2 regions of the Pseudomonas fulva genome follow, and region 2 is predicted to be linked to the other one. Evidence: predicted binding sites of a transcription regulator. Region 2 holds the regulator's gene; the other holds the start of a gene.

Region 1 (4,211 bases), 650 kb from region 2:
TGCCGAATACCCGGCAGTTACAGCCTGTTAATTACTGACCAATGACCTGCACCTGCGACAACGGCACATTGCCGATCCCCGCCAGGTTGAGCATCAATTCATTGCCACCCAGGGTGACGCTGTCGACGTTGGCCGGCAGCAAGGTATAGAGCCCCTTGGTTTCGTTGCCGTACGTGGCCTGGGCCTCGAACTTGTAGGTGCCCGGCTTCATCACGTTGCCGCTCGAATCCTTGCCGTCCCAGATGAAGCTCACGTTGCCGGCCTGCTGCTCGCCGAGGTTGATACGACTGACCACCGCGCCGGAGCTGTCGTAGACGTTGACGTACACGTTGCTGCTGCTGGTCGGCAGCACCGCGCTGGCCTTGAAACTCTCGCTGGTATCGACGACAGCCTTGTCGACCGGCACGATCACCTTGCGCCCGACCAGCGAGGAAGCCTGCAGCGCCTGGGACGACTGATAGCCGGAGAGGATGGTCTCCATGCTCGAATTGAGCTTCTCGACCCCCTCCACGGTACTGAACTGCGCCAGTTGCGCGATGAACTCGCCGTTGCCCTGGGGCTCCAGCGGGTTCTGGTTGTTCAACTGGGCCACCAGCAGGTTGAGGAACTGGTCCTTGCCCAGCTCCTTGTTCTGCGTGCTGTCCTGCTTGACCTGGTATTTGTCCAGTACGGAACTGGCGCCTACGCCATCAACGGTGCTCATCGCTCACTCCCGGCTCACTGACCCAAGGTCAGAACGCGCTGCATCATCTGCTTGGCGGTATTCATCATTTCCACGTTGGTCTGGAAGGCACGGCTGGCGGAGATCATGTCCGCCATCTCCTCGACCACGTTGACGTTGGGGTAATACACGTAGCCGGCCTCGTCCGCCGCCGGATGATTGGGCTCGTAGCGCGGCATCAGGCTGCTCTGATCCTCGACGATGCCCAGCACCTGCACGCCGGCACCGGACTGATCCTGATCGGCGAACAGCGAGCCGTTGGTGCCACCCTGCGCGTTCTGAAAAACAGTGGCGAACACCGGATGGCGTGCGCGATAGGTCTGGTCGATGCTCGACGAGACGGTTTCGGCGTTGGCAATGTTGCTGGAGATGGTATTGAGGCGGGTGCTCTGGGCACTCATACCGGTTCCGGCGATATTGAACACACTGGTCAGGGACATGTCAGGCTCCTTTATTCACCACGCAGGGCGCTCATGAGCCCTTTGAATTTACTATTGAGCAGCGTGAAGCTGGTCTGGAAGGCCACCGCGTTCTCGGCGTAATTGGCCTGCTCGACCTGGGCATCGACGGTGTTCTGGTCGATGGAGGGTGCGGTAGGCGTGCGATACGCCAGGGCCGCGTCGCCCATTGGCACGCCTTCTGCTGCAATATGCCGACTGTTGGTGGTCTGCAGCCCTGCACTGCCACTGCCGCTGCCCTTGGCTGCCTGCTGCGCCAGCACCGAGGCGAAATCCAGGTCGCGTGCCTTGTAGTTGGGGGTGTCGGCGTTGGCCATGTTGTTGGCCAGTACCTCGGCCCGCTGGGCACGGAAGCCCAGGGCCTTCTCGTGGATGCCAAGTGCCTTGTCGAAACTGATGCTCATCTCAGGGACCTTTGCCGTAGCGGCTCGCCTGTTCTCGTGCAAAGACCACAGCAAGGCACGTGCCAATTTATTTTTCTGCTTATAAATCAGCTAGATCACTGGAAAACAGAAGGCTTAGAAGGTCCAGGCGGCAAAGCTTTTCCGCCGTTTGGCAAGGCTGCAGCGGCAATATCGACGGCAATTTGCCGCTTTTCTGACGCCGCGACGACAGAACATCGTCGGTGGCCTGGACGGAAAAAACAAACGGGAGGCCATGGCCTCCCGTTTGTTTTCAGGGTGCGGCAATCACTTTGCCTTGTAGATGATGCCTGGGCTGCATTGCACCATCTGGTACTTCTCGGGCAACCCGTTGAGCGCCTCGGATGCGCCGAGAAACAGGTAACCACCAGGTTTGAGCATGGCGTGGATGCGCGTGAGGATGTCCTTCTTCACTTCCGCCGAGAAGTAGATCAGCACGTTGCGGCAGAACACGATATCGAACTTGCCAAGGCTGGCATAACTATCGAGCAGGTTCAGCGGTCGGAATTCCACGCGGCTCTTGATGGCCGGCTTCACCACCCAGCGCCCCGGCCCCTTGGGGTCGAAATAGCGTTGCAGGCGCTCCTGGGCCAGGCCGCGACCCATGGCCAGGCTGTCATATTCGCCGGACTTGCAGTTGTTCAGCATGGTGGGCGACAAGTCGGTGGCCACGATCTGGATGCCCGCCTTGAGCTGGCCGATATTGCTGCGCTCGAACTCATCGATGCTCATCGACAGCGAGTAAGGCTCCTGCCCCGACGAACAGGCGGCCGACCAGATACGCAGGCGCTGCCCCGGGTAGGCCTTGAGCAGCTCGGGCAATACGCGATTCTTCAGCACTTCGAAGGGATAGGTGTCGCGAAACCACAGGGTCTCGTTGGTGGTCATGGCATCGACCACCTGCTCGCGCAAGCCACTGCGTGGCTGGTTCTGCATGCGCTGTACCAGCTCGCCCAGGGTCTTGATGCCGTTGCTTTCCATCAGCTTGTTGAGCCGACTGGAAACCAGGTATTGCTTGTTGCTGCCCAGCACGATGCCACAGGCTTTTTCCAGAAAGATCCGGAATTGCTCGAAATCCAAATTACCTGAAGACACTCGTGAGGCCTCGTCCATCTGTTGAATCGGATACGGCGAACGCTCCCAGGAGCGCTCGCCGGTTTGGCTGCGATACCCACAGCCTTGTTGACGCGGTGACGATCAGCCAGCCTTGATGCGTTCGACCACCCGGGAAGCCAGATCATCCGGGCGGAATTTCGCCAGGAAATCGTCGGCCCCCACTTTCTTCACCATGGCCTGGTTGAACACGCCGGACAGCGAAGTATGCAGCAGAATGTGCAGCTTCTGCATGCGCGGGTCGGTCCGGATGGCCGCGGTCAGGGTGTAGCCGTCCATCTCCGGCATCTCGATATCGGAAATGATCATCAGCAATTCCTGCTCCGGCGACTTGCCCTCCTCGACCATCGCGCGCAGAAACTCGAGGGCCTGGCGACCGTCGTTAAGCGCCGTGACCTCCACGCCGACGGTTTGCAGGCAACGCATCACCTGCTTGCGAGCGACCGAGGAGTCATCGACGATCAGCACGTGCTGGCTGACGGCCTTGGTCTGCACTTCGGCGTCGACCACGCCTGCCGAGATCACTTCGGACGTGGGCGCCACTTCGGCGAGAATCTTCTCGACGTCGATGATCTCGACCAGCTTGTCGTCGAGCCGGGTGACCGCGGTCAGGTAGTGATCGCGCCCGGTGCCCTTGGGTGGCGGGTGGATCTCTTCCCAGTTCATGTTGACGATGCGCTCAACCGAACGCACCAGGAAACCCTGCACCTTGGTGTTGTATTCGGTGATGATCACGAAGCTGCCGTTGATGTCACCCAGCGGACGCTTGCCCGTGGCGATCGACAGATCCAGGATCGGAATCGTACCGCCGCGGATATTGGCCACGCCTCGAACCACCGGGCTCGACTTGGGCATGATGGTGAGTTTCGGGCACTGCAACACCTCCTTCACCTTGAAGACGTTGATCCCGTACAGCTGAGAGCCGTCGAGACGAAACAGCAGCAGTTCCAGGCGATTTTGCCCAACCAGCTGAGTTCGCTGGTTGACCGAATCCATCACACCGGCCATGTACGGGGCTCCCAAGATTCCAGTAACACATCAGATTTGGTTAGCGTAGCAGGCGGCACGCGCCTTGCTTCGAACCAGACATGAATGCACAAATGACAATTATCCGACGCGCGATGGCCAAGAGCCTTCGTTGCCTGGCAGTTTTACCTGCTTTGCTGGCGCTCGGCTATAGCACACTGACGACTGCCTCCGTCACCCTGCCCGATCAGCTTATCGGCGAGACCCAGCGCTTTCTTGAGCAGGCAGTTGCAGACTATTTGCAACGCAGCAATATTCAGGCGCGCCACGAGGTGCAGATCAACCGCCTCGACCCACGGCTACGCCTGCCCCTGTGCGATCAAGCGCTGACGATCACCCTGGAAACCCCGGCCGAACCGGTTGGCCGGGTGACGTCGCGGGTGCGCTGCGACGGAACCTCACCCTGGACCGTGTTCGTTCCCGGCCAGGTGCGTCTTTATCGCGAGGTGGTCACCGTGGTACGCCCGGTCA
Region 2 (4,211 bases):
CGATTCTCAAAGCCCAGCACCTGGCCAAGAGCTACAAAGGCCGCCAGGTCGTGCGCGACGTCAGCCTGAGCATCGAGAGCGGGCAGATCGTCGGCCTGCTCGGCCCAAACGGCGCCGGCAAGACCACCTGCTTCTACATGATCGTGGGCCTGGTGCAGGCCGACCAGGGCCGCGTACTGATCGACGACCTGGACGTCAGCCATCAGCCGATGCACGGCCGTGCCCGTGCCGGGATCGGCTACCTGCCCCAGGAGGCCTCGATCTTCCGCAAGCTCAGCGTTGCCGACAACATCATGGCGATCCTGGAAACCCGCAAGGACCTCAACCGCGAACAGCGGCTGCAGGAGCTCGAGAGCCTGCTGCAGGAATTCCACATCACCCATATCCGCGACAACCTGGGCATGAGCCTGTCCGGTGGTGAACGCCGACGCGTCGAGATCGCACGCGCCCTGGCCACTTCGCCGAAATTCATCCTGCTCGATGAACCCTTCGCCGGCGTGGACCCCATCTCCGTGGGCGACATCAAGCAGATCATCCATCACCTCAAGGCCAAGGGCATCGGCGTGCTGATCACCGATCACAACGTCCGTGAAACCCTGGACATCTGCGAAACCGCCTACATCGTCAGCGATGGCCAGCTGATCGCCGAAGGTGATTCAGCGGCGATCCTGGCCAACCAGGTGGTCAAGGAAGTCTACCTGGGCCACGAATTCCGCCTGTAGCGGATTCCCCTTCCCATGAATCTTTGCCAGCGCCCGTTACCGTTCGAGCCGTATCGCAACGAAATGGTAACAGGCCCTAGGCAAAGGGCTCGGATTCAGGCATATAATTTGCTTCCTAGTGGCGCTTCGTCGCCCTGTCGTGGATTACGTACAGACGCCGGATAAGGTCTGCAATGAAACCATCGCTAGTCCTGAAAATGGGCCAGCAGCTGACGATGACGCCGCAGCTGCAACAAGCCATTCGCCTGCTCCAACTGTCGACCCTGGATCTGCAACAGGAAATCCAGGAGGCGTTGGAATCCAACCCGATGCTGGAGCGCCAGGAAGAAGGCGAAGACTTCGACAACTCCGACCCAATGGCCGACGGCGCCGAAAGCGCGGCGGCGACCGCCGTTCAGGAAGAGACCTTTCAGGAGTCGAGCTTTCAGGAAAGCCCGCAAACCGTCGACAACCTGGAAGACGGCGAATGGGGCGAGCGCATTCCCAATGAGCTGCCCGTGGATACGGCCTGGGAAGACATCTACCAGACCAGTGCCAGCAGCCTGCCCAGCAATGACGATGACGAATGGGACTTCACCACCCGCACGTCCTCGGGCGAAAGCCTGCATAGCCACATGCTCTGGCAACTGAACCTGGCGCCCATGTCCGACAAGGACCGCCTGATCGCCGTAACGCTCATCGACTGCATCAACGACCAGGGCTACCTGGAGGAAACCCTCGACGAGATCGTCGAGTCCTTCGACCCGGAGCTGGATGTCGAGCTGGACGAAGTCGAAGCCGTGCTGCGCCGTATCCAGCAGTTCGAGCCGTCGGGAATCGGCGCTCGCGACCTGCGCGAATGCCTGCTCCTGCAATTGCGCCAACTGCCCGCCTCAACTCCATGGCTCAAGGAAGCACAGCGCCTGACGAGTGAGTACCTGGACCTGCTCGGCAACCGTGACTACAGCCAGCTGATGCGCCGCATGAAGCTCAAGGAGGACGAACTTCGCCCGGTCATCGAACTGATCCAGAGCCTCAACCCGCGCCCTGGCTCGCAGATCGAGTCCAGCGAACCGGAGTACGTGGTGCCGGATGTGATCGTGCGCAAGCACAACGATCGCTGGCTAGTCGAACTCAACCAGGAAGCCATGCCGCGCCTGCGCGTCAACGCCCAGTACGCCGGTTTCGTGAAGCGCGCCGACTCCAGCGCCGACAACACCTTCATGCGCAACCAGCTGCAGGAAGCACGCTGGTTCATCAAGAGCCTGCAGAGCCGCAACGAGACCCTGATGAAGGTCGCCACGCAGATTGTCGAGCACCAGCGCGGTTTCCTGGATTACGGCGACGAGGCCATGAAGCCCCTGGTGCTGCACGACATCGCCGAGGCGGTGGGCATGCACGAGTCGACCATTTCCCGCGTCACCACCCAGAAGTACATGCACACCCCCCGTGGCATTTACGAGCTGAAATACTTCTTCTCCAGCCACGTCAGCACCGCCGAAGGTGGCGAATGTTCGTCGACCGCGATCCGCGCGATCATCAAGAAACTGGTCGCGGCGGAAAATGCGAAAAAGCCATTGAGCGACAGCAAGATCGCTGGTTTACTGGAAGCACAGGGCATTCAAGTGGCGCGCCGCACAGTCGCCAAGTACCGTGAATCGCTCGGTATAGCGCCTTCGAGCGAACGCAAGCGACTGATGTAGGGTGCCCTTGTAGCGAAAGCAACGCCCCAGTGTTCCTGCGGCAGGCTGCCAAGCCTGCCACTCACACACGGCAACAAGGAGAAGCGGTATGCAAGTCAACATCAGTGGACACCAGCTGGATGTGACAGACGCACTACGCAGCTACATCGAAGAGAAGCTCGAGCGCCTCGAGCGGCACTTCGACAAGATCACCAATGTGCAGGTTATCCTGGAGGTCGAGAAGCTCAAGCAGAAAGTCGAAGCCACCCTGCACATCGCAGGAGGCGAAGTGGTGGCCAATGCCGAACACGACGACATGTACGCAGCCATCGATCTACTCACCGACAAACTCGATCGCCAACTTATCAAGCACAAGGAAAAACAGCTCGATCGCCAGCAGGGCGCGATGGCCCGCTGAGTTCGTCCTTCTCCTATGATCCGACTTGAAACCATCCTGACCCCCGGCCGTTCCCTGGTGAACGTGCCGGGCGGCAGCAAGAAGCGTGTCCTCGAACAGATAGCCAGCGTGATCGCGCGCGACCTGCCCGATCTCGATGGCCAGACCATCTACGAAAGCCTGATCGCCCGTGAGAAGCTCGGTTCGACCGGCTTCGGCAACGGCATCGCCATTCCCCATTGTCGCCTGCCCGGCTGCAACACGCCGATCAGCGCCCTGCTCAAGCTGAGCACCGCGGTCGACTTCGACGCCATCGACGGCGCCCCCGTCGACCTGCTTTTCGTGCTGCTGGTACCCGAAGCGGCCACCGACGAGCACCTCGAGCTGCTGCGCCAGATCGCCAGCATGTTCGACCGCGAGGATGTCCGCGAACGGCTGCGCCAGGCCCAGGACAGCGAAGCCCTGTACCAGACCGTCGTGAACGTCCAGAACGGCCAATAGCCTGCGGGGTTAGCCCATGCGCCTGATCATCGTCAGCGGTCGTTCCGGTTCGGGCAAGAGCACGGCGCTCGACGTGCTCGAAGACAACGGCTTCTATTGCATCGACAACCTGCCGGCCGGCCTGCTGCCCGAGCTGGCGGAGCGCGCACTGCCCAACACCGAACTGCTGCATCCGCAGGTGGCGGTGTCCATCGATGCGCGCAACCTGCCCAGCCAGCTCAGGCGCTTTTCCGAACTGCTCGACGAAGTGCGCTCACGCAACATTCGTTGCGATGTGCTGTACCTGGATGCCAGTGAAGAAACCCTGCTCAAGCGCTTTTCGGAGACGCGCCGGCGCCATCCACTGACCAACGACCAGCGCTCCCTGGCCGAGGCCATGGTCGCCGAGGTCAAGCTGCTGAGCCCGATCATCGACCGGGCCGACCTGAAGATCGATACCACCCACCTGAATCTGTACCAGCTGCGCGACACCCTCAAGTTGCGCCTGCTCAACCAGCCCGAGCCCGGCACCGCCTACCTGATCGAGTCGTTCGGCTTCAAACGCGGCATGCCGGTGGATGCCGATCTGGTGTTCGACGTGCGCTGCCTGCCCAACCCTTACTGGAAGCCCGAGCTGCGTGATTTCACCGGCCTGGAGCAGCCGGTGGAGGAATACCTGGCGGCGCAGGCGGATGTCGAGGAGATGTATCAGGATATCCATGCCTATCTGCACAAATGGCTGCCGCGCTTCGCGGCCAGCAACCGCTCCTACGTGACCGTGGCCATCGGTTGCACGGGCGGCCATCACCGCTCCGTCTACCTGGCCAATCGCCTGGGCCAGGCCCTCAAGCCGTTGTTGAAGAACGTTCAGATCCGCCACCGCGACCTCAGTTAAGGAATTGCCGCGATGCCCGCCCGTGAAATCACCATCATCAACAAGCTCGGCCTGCA

Evidence for each region. Region 2 encodes sigma-54, which starts transcription at its own class of promoters, with help from an activator protein. Its sites were predicted from a motif close to ANTGGCATNNANNTTGCTNT; they were not measured.
Region 1: a site for sigma-54 is predicted at 1,631-1,650, ahead of flgB (flagellar basal body rod protein FlgB). Genes of this name have one in related genera too.

The regions. Positions count from the first base shown of each region.
Region 1 covers NZ_CP082928.1:621,599-625,809, forward strand. The annotation lists gene flgD (flagellar hook assembly protein FlgD) at 32-703, opposite strand; gene flgC (flagellar basal body rod protein FlgC) at 718-1,161, opposite strand; gene flgB (flagellar basal body rod protein FlgB) at 1,173-1,583, opposite strand; gene cheR (protein-glutamate O-methyltransferase CheR) at 1,869-2,696, opposite strand; gene K8U54_RS02770 (chemotaxis protein CheV) at 2,799-3,722, opposite strand; gene flgA (flagellar basal body P-ring formation chaperone FlgA) at 3,803-4,211, shown strand, end outside.
Region 2 covers NZ_CP082928.1:1,266,949-1,271,159, forward strand. The annotation lists gene lptB (LPS export ABC transporter ATP-binding protein) at 1-722, shown strand, start outside; gene K8U54_RS05785 (RNA polymerase factor sigma-54) at 896-2,404, shown strand; gene hpf (ribosome hibernation-promoting factor, HPF/YfiA family) at 2,493-2,801, shown strand; gene ptsN (PTS IIA-like nitrogen regulatory protein PtsN) at 2,817-3,281, shown strand; gene rapZ (RNase adapter RapZ) at 3,298-4,155, shown strand; gene K8U54_RS05805 (HPr family phosphocarrier protein) at 4,168-4,211, shown strand, end outside.